Regions from separate parts of the Desulfosporosinus sp. Sb-LF genome, predicted to be linked through region 2. Evidence: riboswitches for the same ligand, from Rfam matches in the RefSeq annotation. Region 2 holds a riboswitch; each other region holds the start of a gene.
The links. Region 2 has a riboswitch for cobalamin ahead of E4K68_RS07105 (alpha-ribazole kinase). Riboswitches for the same ligand answer to the same signal wherever they lie in the genome.
Positions count from the first base shown of each region.

Region 1: it holds a riboswitch for cobalamin, as region 2 does, so the genes downstream of both, thiC (phosphomethylpyrimidine synthase ThiC) here and E4K68_RS07105 (alpha-ribazole kinase) in region 2, are expected to answer to the same signal.
Region 3: it holds a riboswitch for cobalamin, as region 2 does, so the genes downstream of both, cobT (nicotinate-nucleotide--dimethylbenzimidazole phosphoribosyltransferase) here and E4K68_RS07105 (alpha-ribazole kinase) in region 2, are expected to answer to the same signal.
Region 4: it holds a riboswitch for cobalamin, as region 2 does, so the genes downstream of both, E4K68_RS05055 (hypothetical protein) here and E4K68_RS07105 (alpha-ribazole kinase) in region 2, are expected to answer to the same signal.

Region 1 is NZ_SPQR01000003.1:288,300-293,240, reverse strand. Features, by position in the region: gene E4K68_RS06020 (PAS domain S-box protein) at 1-575, shown strand, start outside; gene E4K68_RS06015 (aspartyl-phosphate phosphatase Spo0E family protein) at 727-897, shown strand; gene E4K68_RS06010 (3'-5' exonuclease) at 980-1,840, shown strand; cobalamin riboswitch at 2,013-2,191, shown strand; gene thiC (phosphomethylpyrimidine synthase ThiC) at 2,334-3,626, shown strand; gene bzaB (B12 lower ligand biosynthesis ThiC-like protein BzaB) at 3,744-4,941, shown strand, end outside.
Region 2 is NZ_SPQR01000004.1:127,653-132,593, reverse strand. Features, by position in the region: gene E4K68_RS07120 (DUF1540 domain-containing protein) at 151-321, opposite strand; gene E4K68_RS07115 (flavodoxin family protein) at 569-1,408, shown strand; gene E4K68_RS07110 (YkvA family protein) at 1,532-1,831, shown strand; cobalamin riboswitch at 1,931-2,105, shown strand; gene E4K68_RS07105 (alpha-ribazole kinase) at 2,208-2,951, shown strand; gene E4K68_RS07100 (ECF transporter S component) at 2,972-3,487, shown strand; gene E4K68_RS07095 (ABC transporter ATP-binding protein) at 3,505-4,941, shown strand, end outside.
Region 3 is NZ_SPQR01000001.1:571,116-576,056, forward strand. Features, by position in the region: gene cobS (adenosylcobinamide-GDP ribazoletransferase) at 1-552, opposite strand, end outside; gene cobU (bifunctional adenosylcobinamide kinase/adenosylcobinamide-phosphate guanylyltransferase) at 559-1,152, opposite strand; gene cobT (nicotinate-nucleotide--dimethylbenzimidazole phosphoribosyltransferase) at 1,208-2,287, opposite strand; cobalamin riboswitch at 2,397-2,572, opposite strand; gene E4K68_RS02800 (hypothetical protein) at 2,787-2,996, shown strand; gene E4K68_RS02805 (CoA transferase) at 3,018-3,992, shown strand; gene E4K68_RS02810 (CoA-transferase) at 3,992-4,798, shown strand.
Region 4 is NZ_SPQR01000003.1:68,638-73,578, reverse strand. Features, by position in the region: gene E4K68_RS05070 (D-aminoacylase) at 1-273, opposite strand, end outside; gene E4K68_RS05065 (hypothetical protein) at 549-836, shown strand; gene mch (methenyltetrahydromethanopterin cyclohydrolase) at 869-1,846, shown strand; cobalamin riboswitch at 2,121-2,304, shown strand; gene E4K68_RS05055 (hypothetical protein) at 2,406-2,627, shown strand; gene E4K68_RS05050 (UbiD family decarboxylase) at 2,690-4,063, shown strand; gene E4K68_RS05045 (hydantoinase/oxoprolinase family protein) at 4,220-4,941, shown strand, end outside.

The DNA.
Region 1 (4,941 bases), on a different contig from region 2:
TCAAAGCTGGAGAAATCTATTGCATGATGAGCGATGGAGTATCAGATCTGATCGAGTTAAACGGAATAAGTAAGCAGGAAGGGTTAACAGGATATATGCGTTGGTTTGAGGAACTAGCAAAATGTCCCGAAAGGAACGATGACTTCTCCGCTGTTTGTATTGAAATCCGCCAGGATCTAGAGGAAATAAATGTGTTAGATATTAAAGGCGAAGTGGAACTCGAACGTGCTCAGGTGATTATTAGTGAATTTCTGGAAAGGAACTCACCAATCCACGCACCGATGCTGGAGGTTGCTGTCAACGAAGCGATGAACAATAGTTTTGGTTCTTGTGGGCGGGTTCGTGTTAAAACAAGGCGAATAGGTAGCAGACTAATCATAAGGGTTAAGGATGATGGTCCAGGTTTTAACGCGGGAGAAGTTACTGCAAAACGAGTGGCGAGCAATTATGTAAGTGAGTTTGATGGTCTGCTAGAGGCTGAAGGTGGACGTGGAATTTTCTTGATGAGATCATTTTGTGACAAAGTGATCTATAACGCTAAGGGAAATGAGGTACTTTTGATGAAGATTATATAAAAGAGAGAAAAGTAGGTTTTCTTATGCCTCGTGCTACTTGTATTTCCATATTACGACAAATGATTACCTATTAATGGATATTATTTTCTTGCCATTTCACCAAAAAAGCAATAAGATTCTCCTTGAGAATGACATTTCGGGAGGAATCTATGTGGAAAAGAAACTTTTGAAAAGAATAGAGGAATTGCGGAAGAAACTCAATAAATTCGGGTCAACTCATGACCTTGTTGACAGTGAAGTTGTGAAAGTGAGCCAGCAGTTAGATCATTTACTCAACCAATACCAAAGGATTTCTTCTTATCAGCAGCTAAGCTTTTGGTAAACTCGAAGGGCGAAACGATAAAATTCTTTGTGCGTTTATTCGAAGGAGGGATTATAATAGGAGAATAACATGGGAGGGCAATATGAATTATATTGTATTTGATCTAGAATTTAATATGTTTTTTCCATTTAGAGAAGGCGAATCGGCTAACCCTGATCTAAAAAATGAAATTATTCAAATCGGTGCAGTCAAATTAAATGAAAAATTAGAGACCATTGCTGAGTTTGATTTGCTGATTAAGCCGGTAATTTATAAGAGAATTAACCCCTTTGTAAAAAGAAAAACAAATATTAACACGAGTCAGGTTGCTCGCGGAACACTTTTCCCAAAAGCGATTGAGAGTTTCAATACTTGGATTGGAAATGAAGCGGTATTATGCTCTTGGGGGCATGATGATATTCTGGCGTTAAGAGATAATTGTCTTTTTTTTGGTTTCAACTCTATTTCTTTTGACAAATTTATTAATATTCAACAAATTTATATGAATTATGAGAGTCTAACTCAACAACCAAGTCTAGAAGGCGCGGTAGAAGGCCTTGAAATTGAAATAAGTTCTCCCTTTCACGATGCCTTGAGCGATGCATCTTATACTGCGAAGATCTTCAAGAAGGTTTATGATTCTTCTTCTAATCCAATCATAAATTGGGAAAGAATTCAGAAAGAAAATGAAGAGAAGTTAGAAGATCTGAAAACTTTACTAGATAAAGCTGATATAAGGTGTCCAGGCTGTGGCAGATTCGTGCCGAAAGATACGGAAGTCACTAAATTGAAAAAGTATTTTGCGTTTGGTTATTGTGCTGAATGTAAGATTCATATAAGACATGTTTCAAGAATTACACATAAAGATGGTGAGTATAGTATTTTTTCGAAAAATGCTATTTATAAAACAGATGAATTAGGATCAGACGAAAAGATAACACCAGAATTGCCGAATATCGAATAAGAAGGATAGCGTAAATTTGAGGCTACCCTTCTTATTTTTCGGCATTTGTTTCTGCCAAGGAAAAAGAGAAAGTCTTAGTTTGTGGAAGTGGATAAATAATTTCGGTAACAGTATCGGTCTGAATTTTAAGAAAACTCTTGTCAAACACAAGTTTATTGGTTATACTACGCTTAGAAAACTTAAAATTACAGGTGCCTCACTTAAGAGGAGAATAGGGAAGTCGGTGTAAGTCCGGCGCGGTCCCGCCACTGTAAACGGGGAGTAAGAAGTATAGCCACGGGGTAGTTCCTGGAAGGTGCTTCAGACATTGATCCGTAAGCCAGGAGACCTGCCTGTAGTTTGCCCAAGCCTACCTTGTCGAAGAACCAAGAGTAGTGTGGATGAGATTATGGAAAAGTCTCTAGTCACTGTGTGATTAGAGACTTTTTTTATTTTTTTACCACTGCCGAATGTTTTTGTCAAGGTAATGACTCTAAACAGAGAAGGGAGAGTTATGGTGTTGACATTAATGGAAATGGCCCAAAAGGGTCAGGAAATCCCGTTGTTTACCTTGGTAGCTCAAAATGAACAGATGAATGTCCAGCTCCTGATGGAAAGAGTTGCTACCGGACGGATTGTTATTCCCTATAACACTCATCACAAGCCACAAAAACCCCAAGGGTTCGGGTTGGGCCTAAGTACCAAGGTTAGTGCCAGTATTGGCCTAGCCGCAGACGAGGATAGTCTTGCTGATGAACTTTTTAAAGTGGATGAGGCAATCAGGGCAGGAACAAATGCTGTCATGGATCTGAGTACGGCCGGCAATATGGACGAGGCAAGGCGGACAATTATAAAAAGAGTACCGTTGCCCTTGGGTACACTACCCGTTTACCAGGCTTTTGCTGAAGCTGTAAATACCAGGGGTTCAGCCTTAGCGCTTGAGCCAGAAGACTTTTTCAAGGTTATGGAACGCCAAGCTGCCGATGGCGTGGATTTTATGGCTCTCCATAGCGCCCTTCACTACGGACTCTTTAAAACGGCGAAGGAAGATCAGCGAGTCCTTAATCTGGTGAGCCGAGGCGGGTCCTTATTGATGGGCTGGATGCTCTATCATAATAAGGAAAACTTTTTGTATACTATGTTCGACCGCATCCTGGAAATTGCCAAAAAGTACGAAGTTACCTTAAGTTTAGCAGATGCCATGCGACCGGGTGCAGGTGCAGATTCATTATGTCGTTCGCAGGCTGAAGAACTCGTCGTTTTAGGCGAGTTGGTAAAGCGTAGCAGACAAGCAGGGGTTCAAATCATGATTAAGGGACCCGGTCATACTCCACCAAATCAAATTGCTACAACTGTTAAATTAGAAAAACAAGTATGTCAAGGTGCTCCGTATTTTGTCTTTGGTCCGGTATCGACAGATGTAGCCCCAGGATATGACGAAATTACAGCTGCTATTGGAGGAGCCATGGCAGGTGCTGCTGGTGCAGATATTCTTTGCTACGTCACACCTGCTGAACACATAGCTTATCCCAACGCGCAGGATGTTTACCGGGGAGTAGTAGCTTCGCGTATTGCTGCTCATGTAGCTGATCTTGCAAAAGGGTACCCAGGAGCAGAAAAATGGGACCTTCAAATGAGTCAAGCACGACGGGAGCAGAATGTAGAGGCCCAAAAAACGTTAGCCTTAGATCAAGAAAGGCTAACGGATTTCCACTCGAGCGAGAAATCTTTCTGCAAAAAATGTGAAAAGGGTTGCGCCATGGCTGTGGCTGGCGAGTTCTTTCAAGAACTGCCGTGGGAGTGCTGACAGAAGGCCGAGGCCAAAGGTCAGATAACTGATATGATAAGTTCAGCTAAGTTAAGCGTAACCAGTAGTACCATTGTAAAAAAAGAAAAAATTTTAATTTAGAATGGAGAGATTAAAATGACACAACTTATCAAAGCAAGACAAGGAATTATTACGCCTGAGGTAGAAAGATTAGCAAAAGTAGAAGGGCTTACAGCGGAAGCGTTATGCGAGAAGGTAGCGCAAGGCCGGGTCGTGATCATAAAGAACAAACAACACAAGAACTGTAACGCGATTGCGGTAGGGGAAGGACTTCGTACCAAAGTAAATGCCAATATTGGGACGTCACCGGACTGTGTGGACTTTTCAGATGAGCTCCATAAAATAAAGGTTGCCGTTGCGGCTGGCGCGGATACGATTATGGAATTAAGTATTGGCGGAGATGTTGATGCTTTCCACCATCAGGTGATCGAAAACTTCACTCTACCTGTCGGCTCTGTTCCAAGCTACCAAGGTGGAATGGAAAGTATTGACAAACACGGAAGTGTTGTAGGTATGACGGCTGAGGATATGTTCGAAATGATTGAACGTCAGGCAAAGCGTGGCATCGATTTTATGGCAATTCATGCTGCTTTAAACATGTCTATTATTGAAAGATTAAAAAATCAAGGACGAATTACTGATATCGTGAGTCGTGGAGGGGCCTTTATAACAGGCTGGATGTTCCACCACGAGCAAGAGAATCCTCTCTATGCTCAATTTGATCGAGTTCTTGAAATTTGTAAGAAATACGATGTAACGCTTAGTGTTGGAGATGCTATCCGACCTGGTTGTATCGAAGATTCACTAGACCGCGCCCAAGTCCAAGGATTGATTGTGGCTGGAGAATTGGTGCAACGAGCCCTGGAAGCTGGAGTACAAGTTATGGTAGAGGGACCAGGTCACGTTCCATTGGACCAAATCCCAGCAACGATCTTGCTCCAAAAACAACTTTGCCACCACGTGCCGTACTATATTCTTGGCAATTTAGTCACGGATATTGCGCCGGGCTATGACCATATTACAGCAGCCATCGGAGCAACAACTGCTGCTATATCAGGTGCAAACTTCATTTGCTATGTTACACCTGCCGAACATCTACGCTTACCAACCGCTGAAGATGTACACGCAGGGGTAATTGCTACGCGCATTGCCACTCATGCAGCAGATATAGTTAATGGTGTTAAGGGTGCACGGGAATGGGACTTAGCCATGGCCCATGCTCGTAAAGCATTAGATTGGGAAAAGCAAATTGAACTGTCCATTGATCCTCCAACAGCTCGGCGGATCCGTGGAG
Region 2 (4,941 bases):
TCTAGGTCGAAGGGTTTTGATTCAGTTCTTTATCAGTTCGCCTAGACGGAATTGTACTTGAGTACGATCTGATCCTCACACAAGAAAAATTCAAGGCTTGCCCAATCGGACAAGCCTTGAATTCATAAACAAAAGGTACTATGTTTGCTGTTATTCTGGTAGAAAAGTAACGCAGTCAGTCATTTCTGTGGTACTGGCATTAGGAGATTGGACTTCAATTTTGTCTGCATGGCAATGATCGCCTGAACCATAATAATGGCAAGTATTGACCATACATTTAATTCCTCCGTTTGGTTGAGGCATTTTCTTTGCAGCTGACATAAAACATTCCTCCCTTTAATTGAATTCTAAACTATTTTCCCCATATTTTTCGATTTGATGAATCCCAATTAATGTTAAAGAGGTTCTATAAATTCATTAACTTAATATGCAAATTGAGATTTGATTGAATTGTCATACAAAAGGAGTAGAACTGTATGATATAATTTATTACCGAAGAGTAAACGTTCAAACTGATAATTTCACGTCTCCAGAATCGGGGAAATTTATAAAAAGAAGAGAGGGTATAATGATGAAAAGAATCTTAGGATTAGTGGCTTCTCAACGGAAATTAGCGAATGGAGAAATTTTAATCAAGGAGGCAGCCGCCTCAATTGGAGAGGAATTTGAGGTAGAACTCATCAAACTGCCTGAATTGAATTTTCAGCCTTGTAAAGCTTGCTATGCTTGTTTAGTTCCAGATCAACGCTGCCCCCTAACGGATGATTTGTATTTCTTATTAGATCGAATTAAAGAAGCGGATGGGATCATTTTGTCCGCCCCTTGCTATGCTTTAGGCCCGGCTGCAATCACGAAGTTGTTTGGAGATCGGATTATTTCGCTTGCTCAACATCTTGATGAGCTGTGGGGGAAACCCTGTGTAATCATTGGGACTGCCGGAATTAAGGGTTGGGAAGGGTATACCTTATCCGCCCTGATCGCAAACGCTCGTTTTATAGGCTTGAATGTCAAAGATGCCCACATGTTTATGGGCGCACTTCCCGGTGAATCCTTGGTAAATCAAAGATCGCTCGAGCGCATCCGTTCGCTGGGTGCGTCATTGTTCGGTGAACCTCGTCAATTTGAAGAGGGTCAATGCCCTACATGTTGGTCGGATCTCTGGAAGTTTCCTGAACCAAATCATGCAGTTTGCCCTTTTTGTGGTCAGGAAGCGGACGTCCATCCTTCGGAAAACGGTGTACAGTGGGATTTCGGATTGGCAGGTAGACGTTTTGAAAAACATGCGTTAAAAGAACACTTTCAGGTCTGGTTGGTAGAGCAAGTTCGAGAATTTGGCAACCGCCGTAAAGAGCTGTCGGAAATACGAAACCGCTATAAAGGGCAAGATAAATGGATTAAGCAATCTTAAGTTAATGCATAATAAAGATCAAACGAATTTTTACTAAACCTTCTCAATGATGCACTTAGAAAAGCCACTAGCAACCGGGGTGCTCTGGGCGAAGCCTGGGAAAAATTCCAATTGCTGTTCTGCGTGTTCAAAGACTGGATTAATGGCAATTGTAAAGAAATGCCAACGCGCTCACACCTTATGATTGTCTTGGCTATTGTCTATTTCGTTTCGCCAGAGGATGGGATCTTCGATTATATTCCATTTGCAGGATTTATCGATGACGCGACGGTGGCTGGCTTTGTTATTTCACAAGTAAGTATTGACCTTGAACGATATAAACAATGGAAACAACAAGGAGATTCTACTCATGAGACGATCGAAGAAATATGGAGCACCTCAGCAACTGAGGCGTCTTCCTATGACGTTATTTTCAATATTTAATTATTATAATCACAACTGTGCGTGATATTCACAAATTGACCTCGTCTATTATTCAAAAAACTCTTGTAATATTCCGCTCCTTGCATTAAACTATGCTTAACTAAATAGTTCGTTACTGGTGCCCTTTGATGAGGGAGAATAGGGAACTGGGCGAGAATCCCAGACGGACCCACCACTGTAAAGAGGAGAACTATGCACTGCCACTGGATAACCGGGAAGGCGTATAGGACGATGATTCTAAGTCAGGAGACCTGCCCGTAACTTATGTAAATCATGAATTAAGGTAAAGTTCATGGTCAAAATTCTTATCACATGTTGATAAGAACTTTGACCATGAACTTTTTATTGTTATCTTATCGAAGGAAGGTGAAAGAGATTGGGGTATCATGGTCGAGATGTCGAGGTCGTTTCAATTAGTAAAGAACAATACCTTGTGGCTTCTTGTGATTCCTGTGGAGCGATCGGTATGAAAGATCTAGATGAGGTCCGAATTTCGTGGTCTATTACTGGGAGGTTAACCACACGAGTCGCTCTGATGGAAGTCCTTTCAACTGGGGCTGTTCCCCAGATGATGACCGTGGCAATTTCTAATGAGCCGTATCCGACTGGCGAAGGGATATTAGAGGGGGTGAGAGAAGAGTTAGTATTCGCTAGATTGACGCTACCCATGGCGATCAGCACTGAAAAAAACATAATTACACAGCAAACTGGCCTTGGTGTCAGCGTGATTGGTGTGGCTGAGAAGAACCAATTGCGCATCGGAACTTCTCAATCCGGTGATAACATCTATTGTTTAGGGTTCCCTAAAGTGGGCCCCGAGATCAACAATCCTGAGGATTCTGAAATTGTTCAAATTCACCACATCCAAGCCCTCTTAAACATTTGTGGTGTTCACGACATCATCCCTGTTGGATCAAGAGGGATTCATGTGGAAGCACAGCAACTTGCTTCTAACGTGAAGAAGCAGATGATCGTTGATCCCTCTTGTGTCCTTGATTTGCATAAATCTGCTGGGCCTTCGACTTGTCTAATAGTTTCGGCTTCATCGTCCTCAATCTTTGACCTCAAATCTTCTGGTTTTGAGAGATTGCCCTTAACTAAACTAGGTAGATTAGACTAAAATCTAAGGAGGAATAGCCCATGAATAATTTAAACACAGAAACAAAGGACCTGAAACTATCCGCTTGGAATGTTAAAAGACTATCGATTATGGCGATTTTCATCGCCTTAAGTGCCGTGGGTGCTCTGATTAAAATTCCAAGTCCTGTGGGAACTATCGGCATGGATTCTGCTCCTGGATTTTTCAGTGCTTTAGCGTTTGGAGGGCTAGAGGGAGTGGTCGTCATTGCCTTTGGTCATTTATTGACATCAGCGGTTATTGGATTTCCTTTGACGATTCCTGTTCATCTGTATATTGCTTTCCAAATGGCTTTATGGGCTTTAGCCTACCGTTGGGTGAGCCAGAAGCTGGGCCTCATTCCCGCTGTCATCGTGGGGATTCTCCTCAATGGAGTCGTATCATCTTTTGCTATGCTTCCTATGATGGGTATGGGAGGGGTTCTTGGATTAATGCCTTTTCTTGTTGCTGGGTCTGCCATTAACGTTATTATATCTGCAATTGCCTATAAAGGGATTAAGGGTAGCCGGCTTATTTAAATAATGAGGTGGAAGACGTGAAAACCGTGGAACGCGTTGAAATTGCTATTGAATTAAAGAATGTCTCCTACCGTTACCCAAACGCCGTAGAGCCTTGTTTAAAGAACGTAAGTCTTACCGTTCAAAAAGGAACGTTCATTGTCTTAATGGGCGCTACCGGAGCGGGGAAAACGACCTTGAGTTTATGTCTTAACGGTCTAATTCCTCAGCTCTTGGCAGGAGATCTGACAGGACAGGTGAGCGCAGCCGGTCAAAATGTGAGGAAAACCGCAATTCAGTCGTTGTCAAGGGTTCTTGGGCTCGTCTTGCAGGATCCCGAGACTCAGATCATCGGTCGAACCGTTGAAGAAGATACCGCGTTTGGCCCACGCAATTTTTTAGTTTCGTTGCACGAAATTAATCAGAGAGTCGATGGGACTCTAGGAAAAGTCCGCCTTAAAGGGTACAATCAACGCTTAACCGAGGAACTTTCAGGTGGTGAAAAACAACGTTTGGCGATTGCGGGCGTTCTAGTGATGGAACCTGAAATCTTGGTGCTTGATGAGCCTACCTCGGAACTTGATCCAGTAGGACGTTCGGAAATCTATGAAACGTTAGAAGATCTACGACGCAAGAAAGATCTAACAATTATGTTAGTCGACCATTCCGGCGAAGAACTGATCAATATAGCGGATGAGGTGATTGTGCTCAGCCAGGGGGAAGTGGCTTGGCGAGGGGTTCCAGCTGAACTCTTTCGAAATATTCCCCTCTTACGTCAGTATGGGATAAAGCCTTTACCTACCAGTTTAATCGGATGGGATTTCTATGAAAAAGGTTGGATTCCATTTGACGAGATTCCTTTAGATAGTTCGTCTGCTGAACAATTGATCAGAGGATTATTACCTAAGTACGGACAACGGAGGGATAACCCTCAGCCGCTTCTGCCGCAGGAGACGGATTATTTCAAGGTACGGAATGAGGGAACAATTCAGATTCGCAACTTAGTCTATCAATACAATTCAGAAAAGCCTGCTTTACAAGGAATTAACCTAACCATTGAAACAGGTGAGTTTGTAGCCCTAATCGGGCAAAATGGCGCTGGCAAAACAACCTTAGCCAAACATTTGAATGGATTGCTGAAACCAACGAGCGGAGAAGTTATCGTAGAGGGCATGAATACCCTTCAGTATGATACATACCATTTGTCCAAAACGATCGGGTATGTCTTCCAAAATCCTGATCATCAAATTTTCTCTGTTACCGTTGAGAAAGAATTAGAATATGGGCTCAAAAATGCTGGCTTCAAAGGTATGGAAATCAAAGGCCGAGTTGATCAGGTGCTTCAGTTTACTGGGTTAGAGAAATACCGTCACGTTCATCCGTTCACCTTAGGAAAAGGAGAACGGCAAATGATAGCCATGGCCTCTATTCTTGTAATCGAGCCCAAAATACTCATCATAGACGAACCGACTACC
Region 3 (4,941 bases), on a different contig from region 2:
GCAAACGACCATGCCAATGAGAAGAAACGGAATCCAACGTGTAGCTTCATGAAATCCTTTGCCAAGCCCTTGGGAGCGCGCGTAAGGAAACCCGATCATGCCGATTTGAAAAACCCAACGAGAGAGCATGGGCATAACAATTAGGATGGAAAGAGATTGGGGGCTAGTCAGACTGGCAAGTAAGGTGAACTTAAGAAGTAATAAGCCGACTAGTGCCATAGAGGCGTGGGCCCCAACTCGGCTATCCTTCATGATTTCCAGGATTTGTTCTGGACTTCGAGCGGATAATAATCCATCCATACTATCCATAAACCCATCTAGATGGATTCCTCCTGTAAGCATTAACTCTGCAGCTAATAAGATAGCACCTAAAACCAAAGGGGGGTAATACGGAATTAAAGCCTTCGCCAAAAGCCAGAGGATTAGACCGATCACTAATCCAACCCCGGGATAATACCTGTAACTATGTGTAAATTCTTCCGAAGAAACGTCTTTTGGTGATGGAAAAGGAAGCCGAGTCAAAAAGGTTAGGGCAATGACAAACCCGCGCAAATTAAATCACTCCTTGAGTAGGGAAGCAAGCAGTTTCTCACCGGAGTGTTTAATCTCCATAGGAAAACCAGCTACGACCAAATACACTTGATCTGCACACTGAGCCAGGATTTGATTGCTGCGTCCGGACAAATCGCGGTAAGCTCGGGCCAAGGGGTTTTCGGGAACAATTCCTTGACCCACTTCGTTGGTGACAAAGAGGACTTGCGGTTTTATCTCTTGGGCAAGCAGGGCGACTTCCTGAACCATAGCTAGGATTTGCCCCTCAATGGTGGGACTAGCCTCATCTTGGTTTGATGATTCTGCTTGTTCTGCTAAAAGAAGATTAGTAAGCCAGAGAGTGACACAATCGAGGAGAATAACTCCGTTCTCGTCTTTTAGTCGGATTAAGGTATCACGAATGTTCAGGGGTTCTTCGATGAGCTGCCAAGTAGACGGACGTTGTTTCTGATGTTTCTTAACGCGCTGGGCCATTTCTTCGTCCCAGACCTGGGCGGTCGCAATGTATGTGACTGGACAATTTGCTGAAGCAGCTAGGAGTTCGGCAAAGCTGCTTTTACCGCTCCTCGCACCGCCTGTGATGAGTGTAAATTGAGACATAACATTCACCGACTCCCCTAGTTTATTGGATGGAGATGAGACATGCTGCTTCGGGTTAGCTTGATTGCTCACTGACTCCTGCATCAGCAAAGGTCGCCATTTCCTCGAGGATATGAAGGGCGGATTCAACAATGTAAAAGGTTATGGCGGCTCCTGTTCCTTCACCAAGTCTCATATTCAGGTTAAGTATTGGATCAAGCCCTAGGCCGGATAATGCATTGCGGTGACCTATTTCGACGGACCCATGAGAGGGAATCATATAGGCGATGCTCTTAGGAGCCAGTTTTGAAGCAATGAGTGCGCCAGCAGTCGAGATAAATCCGTCGATCACAATGGGAACATGGCTAGCAGCAGCTTGAAGGATCGAACCAGCAATCGCCGCAATTTCTAAGCCCCCTACTTTGGTTAGAACATCGAGGGCGTCCGTTATATCAGGTTGATTGACTTCAATGGCTTTTTCAATGGCACAACGTTTTCTAATGACTCCGGCGTCGTCGATTCCGGTTCCACGCCCAACCACATCTTCAATGGAGGAATTCGTCAAGAGGGCGACGATGGCAGAACTTGGGGTAGTATTACCGATTCCGAGTTCACCTGTGGCAAAAAGGTTATATCCTTCAGCGATCTTTTCAGAGGCAACCTCAGCTCCGACTAGTAGAGCTTGTAAGGCTTCTTGCCGTGTCATGGCTGGGCCTTTGGCCATATTTTTAGTCCCATCAGCGACACGTTTATGAATAATATTTCCCTCTAATGGAAAGGCAATACCGACATCAGTCAAAAATACCTCGGCATTCGCTTGGCGAGATAGAACATTGATGGCGGCCCCACCGTTCATGATATTATACGCCATCTGAGGGGTAACTTCCTGAGGAAAGGCACTTACTCCTTCTTCGACGACTCCATGATCTCCTGCCATTAATAGGACGGCTTTCTTTTGGATTTTAGGGCGGGAGGTTCGTTGGATGCCGCCGAGTTGCTTGGCCAAATGTTCTAATTGGCCCAGGCTTCCCTGAGGTTTAGTGAGTGAATCTAAGCGAACTTGGATTTGGGCCATAGCTTCCTCGTCAAGGTCTGAAATGCTCGCAATCAGAGTTTCAAGTTGAGAAAATAGTTGGGATTCTGTTAATTTTTCCATTGGTTTTCTCCCCCTTAATATTTTTATTTGTAAAAAAAAGTAAAGTCCTGACCACAAATAACTTTGTAGTCGGGACTTTACCGTCATCACCGCCGCTCCCCACGGTGTGGGAAACGTAAACATCTTAGGCAGGTCTCCTGGCTAACGAATCATCGCTTAATCCGTAACCTTCCCAGCATAACGCCAGTGGTTTACGAAGCTCATCGAATACAGTGGTGGGTCCGCGTCGGTTTTAAACCGAACTTCCCTATTCTCCCAATGGGCACCTAAAATGTATATATTCTTTCTTTTAAGCATAACACACCCTTTTTCTAATCTCAAGTACTTGTTCATAATTTGACGAGCTTTAACTCTGTTTGGTGCCTGAAGGCAAATGAAGGGCACTCAACACTACGATGTCGGGGAGTTAAAACATGAGAAACTGGGCAAATAATATAAAATATTCATATTTATTTGAATAATATAAAAATAAGTCTTGACGTCCTAATGAGGGCTAGGTATGATGTTATTATTAGGAATCTTAGTGAGAGAATGTTCCCTTCAAGAGAGAAAAGAGAAGAACGTGAGGTGTGAGAAATTCAAAGGTCAGACACGTCTTTACAAGGACTCAATTGACGAATGTGGGTATTTCTCCATCAGTTTAGGAACAGATTTTTCGATGGTAGCGATTGAAAATGTCTCCAACAAAAAAGTGCTAAAAACCAGCTAATAAAAAAGGAGGTATAAATACATGAGCAGACCCCAAAAAGTTAGTTTAGCAGAGGCCATCAGCTTTATTAACGATGGCGACATGCTGACATTTAGCGGATTTACCATCTGGCGTCGTCCAATGGCAGCCATCATGGAACTAATTCGACAGGGTAAGAAAAACTTGCATTTAGTGGAGGTCAACGGCGGGACCCACAGTGATATGTTGATCGGGGCCGGTTGTGTAAAGATATGGGAGTCGTGTTGGAATGGTCACGAATTATTTGGCAAGATCGCAGGAAATATGGCTCGCAAAGTCGAAGCGGGCGAGTTAATCATTGAAGATTACAGCCATGTGCAGATGCTTTGCCGTTTGGTGGCAGGTTCTCAAGGGATACCGTTTACGCCCACTTATGCTGCGCTGGGGTCCGATATTTTGAATCCGGAATACGATATGCTGGGTAAAGCTGGTCTGCGTGATGGCTCTAATCCCAAAATACCAGCAAAAAAATACGAAATATACAAAGAGAACTTTACCGGGACTGAAGTGGCTCTAATTCCAGCTGCCCAGCCCAATTGGTGCATTGCGCACGTTAATATGGTGGGCTCAGAGGGAACCGTTCGGGTATTGGGACAAAAGTTCAGTGATGAGGAGGCGATGAAATCAGCCGACAAGTTAATCGTCATTACTGAGCAGATCGTACCGGAAGAGTTCATCCGTCGTGAGCCGGAAAGGAATCTTATTCCGCCTCACTTGGTTGACTATATTGTGGAATTACCTTGGGGAGCCCATCCCACGGGATGTTTTGGCGCTTATGAAACAGATGGGGCTTTCATCAATAATTTCTTCACTAAGACGCGTACCCAGGAAGGCTTTGATGAATGGGCTAAAGAATGGATCTTTGGAGTTGCTGATCATGAGGAATATCTTAACAAGCTGGGCGTCAGCCGCCTAGAAACTTTGAGGGCCAGCGCTGCGCTAGGCTATTCCACCAAAGTGAAAAGGGGGTCGAGATAATGGCTAGTAATGATTTTGCAAAAGTTGGCGAATTCAAACCAATCGACCTTCTGGCCGTATCCGCAGCAAGAGAGGTAACAGACGGGGAGGTTGTTTTTGCAGGAACCGGATTGCCCATGTTGGCTATCATGTTGGCTCAGAAAACCACTGCGCCTAACGCAGTATGTATTTATGAGGCCGGCAGTGTGGATGGAAGGCCCATTTCTCTGCCCACCTCCGTGGGGGATGCTCGCTGTATCTATCAGGCTTCGATTGCTTCTGGTTTATACGACGTTTTTGGACAACTGCAAAGAGGAAATGTGGATATGGCTTTCTTAGGTGGTGCAGAAATCGATCAGTATGGCAGTGTCAATACCACCGCCATGGGGGGCTACTCCCCAGTCGGCAAGCGTCTAACGGGTAGTGGTGGAAACGCCGACATTAATGCTCTCGCTAAAAGAACTGTCTTTATTATGATTCAGGAGAAACGACGTTTTGTAGAACGCTGTAGCTACATCACTTCACCGGGATGGAGAATCCCTAAGTGGCCGGGTGGCGAATTCGTCCATAAAAAAGAGGTTTACGGCAAGGCTTTCCGGGGCGGTCCCTGGGCTGTTATATCCAATATGGGTGTCTATCATTTTGATGACGATGGAATAATATATCTAGATACGGTTCATCCAGGTTTTACCCCTGAACAGGTCAGAGAAAACTGCATGTTTGACTTGAATATTTCGAGGGTGAGCGGGGAAACCAAGCCTCCAACTTACAATGAGTTAGAACTACTTTACAAGACGGTTGATCCGGAAGGTATTTTCTTACCTTAAGAATAGCTGTAATCGAAGTAAACCATATAGGTAATTAATATGAAAACTAATGCTTAATACAAAAAAACACAAAAAAGATAAGCAATTCCTTGAAGAATTGCTTATCTTTTTTGTGTTTTTTCATAGATTGAACATATTTTCAA
Region 4 (4,941 bases), on a different contig from region 2:
ACATTGCCCAACTACTTCAGTTGTAACCCCTTGTCTTATCTTACTTTCACGAATTGAACCTGACATAAAGGGCACCAAGTCACTATGGCTATGCACATCAATAAACCCCGGTGTCACCATTTTGTGTCTGGCGTCGATAATCAAGGTAGCCTTTGCTGACAGAGTTTTAGCCACCTCAACTATTGTCCCGTTCTTAATACCAACGTCACTTTGAATTGGCGAGTTACCGGTTCCATCTATGACTAAACCATTAATTATTGCAATATCGTACATAAAAAACAGACCCTTTCAATTTTCATAACATGCTTTTACCATCCTTTAGTGCTAAACCACTTGTAGGGTCCACATTTAAGGGTGTACAAGTAATTCTAACATAAGGGCATTCTGCGGAACAGTGAAAATCAGTAAGAAAGGAATGCTTTCAGATGGCTTTGAAGTCGTCTTGGACAAAGGGCTTAAAACCCGTCCGGATACGGCTTGCTGACTAAATATATGGTATGATAATATCAAGTCAGAAAATTCGAGATTAGAGTGAAGGCGGTTTGAGTATGTTTAAGATTACTGAGGATTGCATCGAAAAAAAATCCATGATCGAGTATTTCTCTTCGGACGCTAAAAAAGGTACTGAGGAATTTGAACAACTAATCAAAAAGTTTGAAGCTGAACCACAGTATATATTCCGTATGAGAGACCAGGACCTGGAAGTCTACTATATCGGCTACTCGGATGACTGTACTAGACCAAGGGGCTTTGATCCGTTAGATATGTATGGAGAATATTATGGTTGCAGGGATATTCAATATCTTAATGCTAAGGGTGAGTACGAGAGATTGTAGAACAATAATTTCACTTGGAGAAGGGAAACACTATGCTTTTGCCGCTTAGCCAAACCCATGAATTAAGTCCTAACCGTCAGGCTTTCCCGTTGGTTCAGAAATTCCTCTCCCGGAGCGAACTGCTTCGGGTCAAGGTTCACAAACAAAATGGGGTAACAGTGATCGATTGCGGTGTTCATGTTCAGGGTGGCTGGGAAGCAGGGACCTTGTTCGCGTCTGTTTGCCTCGGAGGGCTAGCCCAGGTTCAACAACATTGGTCAGACTTTAATGGGTTGCACTGGCCCGCAGTTGAAGTAGTCTCTGATCATCCGATCCGAGCTTGTCTGGCGTCCCAATATGCCGGATGGCCTATTAAAAATGGCAAGTTATTAGCAATGGGTTCTGGTCCGGGACGTGCTATTGTTCATGAGGGTGAAGTATTTGAAGTTTCAGGCTATGAGGATTATTCGGAGACAGCGATCATTTGTTTGGAAAGTGAGGAACTTCCTTCAGAAGAGGTGGTTCGGTATATTTTAGAGGAGTGTCAATGCGATCCCACAAATCTCTATATCATGGTAGCCCCTACTGCGTCACAGGTGGGTTCAGTTCAGATAGCGGCACGAGCCTTGGAAACTGGCTTATCTAAACTCATGGAACTGGGCTATAATATAGAGAACATAGTATCCGGTTCGGGTATTTGTCCGTTATCACCAGTAGCGGGTGATAATCTAAGTGCCCTTGGGCGGACAAACGATGCGCTTCTTTATGGTTCGACAGTACTTTATTACCTTCATGATGATGATAAAGCTCTCGATTCTCTGGTGAAGCTGGTTCCGTCATCGTCTTCTCGGGAATATGGTCGACCTTTTGCGGAGGTGTATAAGGAATGTGGGGATTTTTACGATATCGACCCACGTCTGTTTAGCCCTGCGGAAGTGTGGTTATGTAATTTAAAGAGTGGTAACTCGTTTCATGCCGGATCCTTGCGTCCTGATATTTTGCGTAATTCATTTGGGCTAGGAATAAACTGAGGGTAGAGCATTCGTTTATAGATTGTTTATAAACTGTTTAGAAATAATTAAGATCAATGGTTTAGAATATAGGTAAATGCTTCTGGAAAACAATAAAATTGATAAGTATCAAAGCGGTAAGGCTCAGACGTGGGTTTTACCGTTTTGATCTGTCTATCAACGAAACTCATCGAAAAAGAATTTACCCTAGTTCATGATTAGAAGCAGGGAATTTAATAATGGCGTCGAAACATATAAAAAACACATAATCCACTCTTAATTCATGGTGGATTGGTAATAAGGAATTATTACAGGTGCCCCAATTGGGGAGAATAGGGAATCAGGTAGTATATTAATCCTGAGCGGACCCACCACTGTGAAGAGGGAGTCCTGTACACTGGCCACTGGCATTTGCTGGGAAGGCGTACGGCGATGATGAACTTTGAGCCAGAAGACCTGCCTGTAATATTGAACTTAGCCTTTTTTGATAAGGCTAATAATGGGCGATGGTAAAGTCTACAGTCATATAGGACTGTGGGCTTTTTCTATTGTCTTTTTGCATTGTGGGTGAGAATGAGAGGTGATTAGCGATACATTAAGTGGAGTCACTACTATTGGCACAGGTCGATACAAACTTGTCGGGAACTTCTGCGTTGGGGCAGGTCTCTTTATAGTTTTGAAGTTACCGCTTAAAGTCGTTTTGATTTCGTCGTGTATGACGGCGGATGTAAGTATCATTGGAGGTACTATCTTGACTAAGTTTGTTGTTGATGCCTTACATAAAAGTGGATCAGCTCAATAGGTCGCTCCACTTTCATTGAGGCTTATTAAATATTAACATGATTATTTGAGGAGGCGTAGAAGTTGGAGCAGGATCTGAGATCATTTATCGAACGAGTTAAGCAGCAAAACCCCTTAGAGGTTGTCCATATTCATGAGGAGATTGACCCAAAGTATGAAATTAGTACCTTGATTATGGAATTAGAGAAAGTGCGGCGCTATCCGCTGACGATTTTTGATAACGTTAAAGGGCATGATATCTCCGTTGTCACTAATGTTTTGGCTCCTCGCGAGCGTTTGGCATTGGCTATGGGTGTTCATCCCAACGATCTTGCCGCTGAGTTTTCCAAGCGAATCAATCAGCGGATCGAGCCTGTCGAGATAGCTGATGCTCCGTTTCGGGAGAATGTTGTTATAGGCCCAGAGGTTGATTTGTATAAATTGCCAATTTTGACTCACTTCCCAATTGATGCTGGACCCTACATTACAGCAGGCTTGGTCATTGCTAAAGATCCAGTGACGGGTGCTGATACAGCAGGTTATCACCGGATGCAGTTAAAGGGTAGGGACAAATTAGGGATTAGCCTCCATTCTAGGCAACGTTTATGGGAGTACTTCCGCCGCTCGGAAGAAATGGGTAAATCGCTCGAAGCGACGATTGTACTCGGTATCCACCCTAATATTTCGATGGGGTCAATGGCCTTGATCCCTTATGATCAAGGTAAATTTGCAGCGATGGGGGGATTATTTGGGTCTCCGCTGAAGGTCGCTCGCTGCAAGATGGTCGATCTGACGGTTCCTGCTTATGCTGAGGTTATCATCGAGGGGGAAATCGTCGCAGGAGAACGAGAAGCTGAAGGCCCTTTTGCAGAATTCACAAATTATGCCTGTTATCGCAGCACGGAAAATTTGTTCAAGGTTAAGGCAATTCAGTACCGCACGAAACCGCTCTTTCAGGATATTACACCAGCCATGAGTTCAGAGCATATTACGATTGTCGCTGTACAGCGAGAAGGGGATGTCCTGAATGCGCTGAAAAGGACTCTGCCTAATATTAAAAGTGTTCATGCTCCCATTTCGGCTTGTGGATTGTTCCACTGTTACATTTCCATGAAGAAGATTGCTGAGGGACAGGCCCAGCAAGCCATCTTTACGGCCTTCTCGGTGGATCATAATCTGAAGATGGTCGTTGTAGTCGATGAAGATGTGGACGTTTTCGATGAACGCCAGGTGCTTTGGGCCATGGCCACTAGACTTCAAGCGGATAGAGGAGTGACGATCATACCGCAGCATATGGGTATGGGCTGTACTTTAGATCCTTCGAGTGATGAATTAAGTCGAACTGCCAAAATGGGTATTGATGCGACGAAACCCCTTTCAGGTTTTGCGCCCACAGTGGAGATGTCATCTGAGGTTCAGCATAAGGTACAGCGTTTTATGGAGTCCTTCGGCCTATAACTGGGGTTCGAATGGATTGTTGAATGCTTATTTTTTATTAGCTTTAGTCCCCACAATGGGGACTTCTTCATTATGACTAGAGAGAAGGGTCTAAAAGAATCAAGGTGGTTTTAAAGCTTATTTTACTTATTTTTAGCTAACAGGGAGATGGAAGAAATGTACAAAATTGCAGTTGATGTAGGGGGTACGTTCGCGGACTTTGTGGTTCGGGATCAGCATGGATGTTCCTTTACCACCAAGGTTCCTTCTGGCCTAGAAAACCCTCTGGAATCGATTTTGCGAGGCCTAACTGATTTGGCGCAGGGTTTCGGCTTATCACTCTCAGAATTCCTTGGGCAAACCGACAAGTTTATTCATGGGACGACTGTAGGTATCAATGCCTTGCTGCAGGGTCAAGGTGCAAAAACAGCTTTGATCACGACCGAGGGCTTTCGCGATTCATTGGAATTAAGACGTTCACGTTTGGCTGAACAATGGGATTTTCGTGTTGCTTTACCCCCCGTTTTAGTACCGCGGTATTTGCGCATAGGGCTTCGGGAACGTATGGATTATAAGGGTATGTCTATCAAATCCGTGGATCACGCCCAAATAAAGGAGATTGCCGATTTCTTGCGGCAACAAGAGGTAGAATCCGTTGCGGTATGTTTGCTCTTTGCCTGTCGTAATCCGGAGCATGAAGAAGGGTTTAAAGATCAATTGCAAGGTCTTTTGCCCAACGTATTTATCACGCTTTCGTCTGAACTTTCTTCCCAACTTGGGGAATATGAACGAACTACCACAACAGTTCTAAATGCACGCTTAAGTCCTGTGTTAAGTAATTATCTACTGGATTTGAGGTCTCACATGCGTAATAACGGTCTTCAAGTGCCAATATCCAT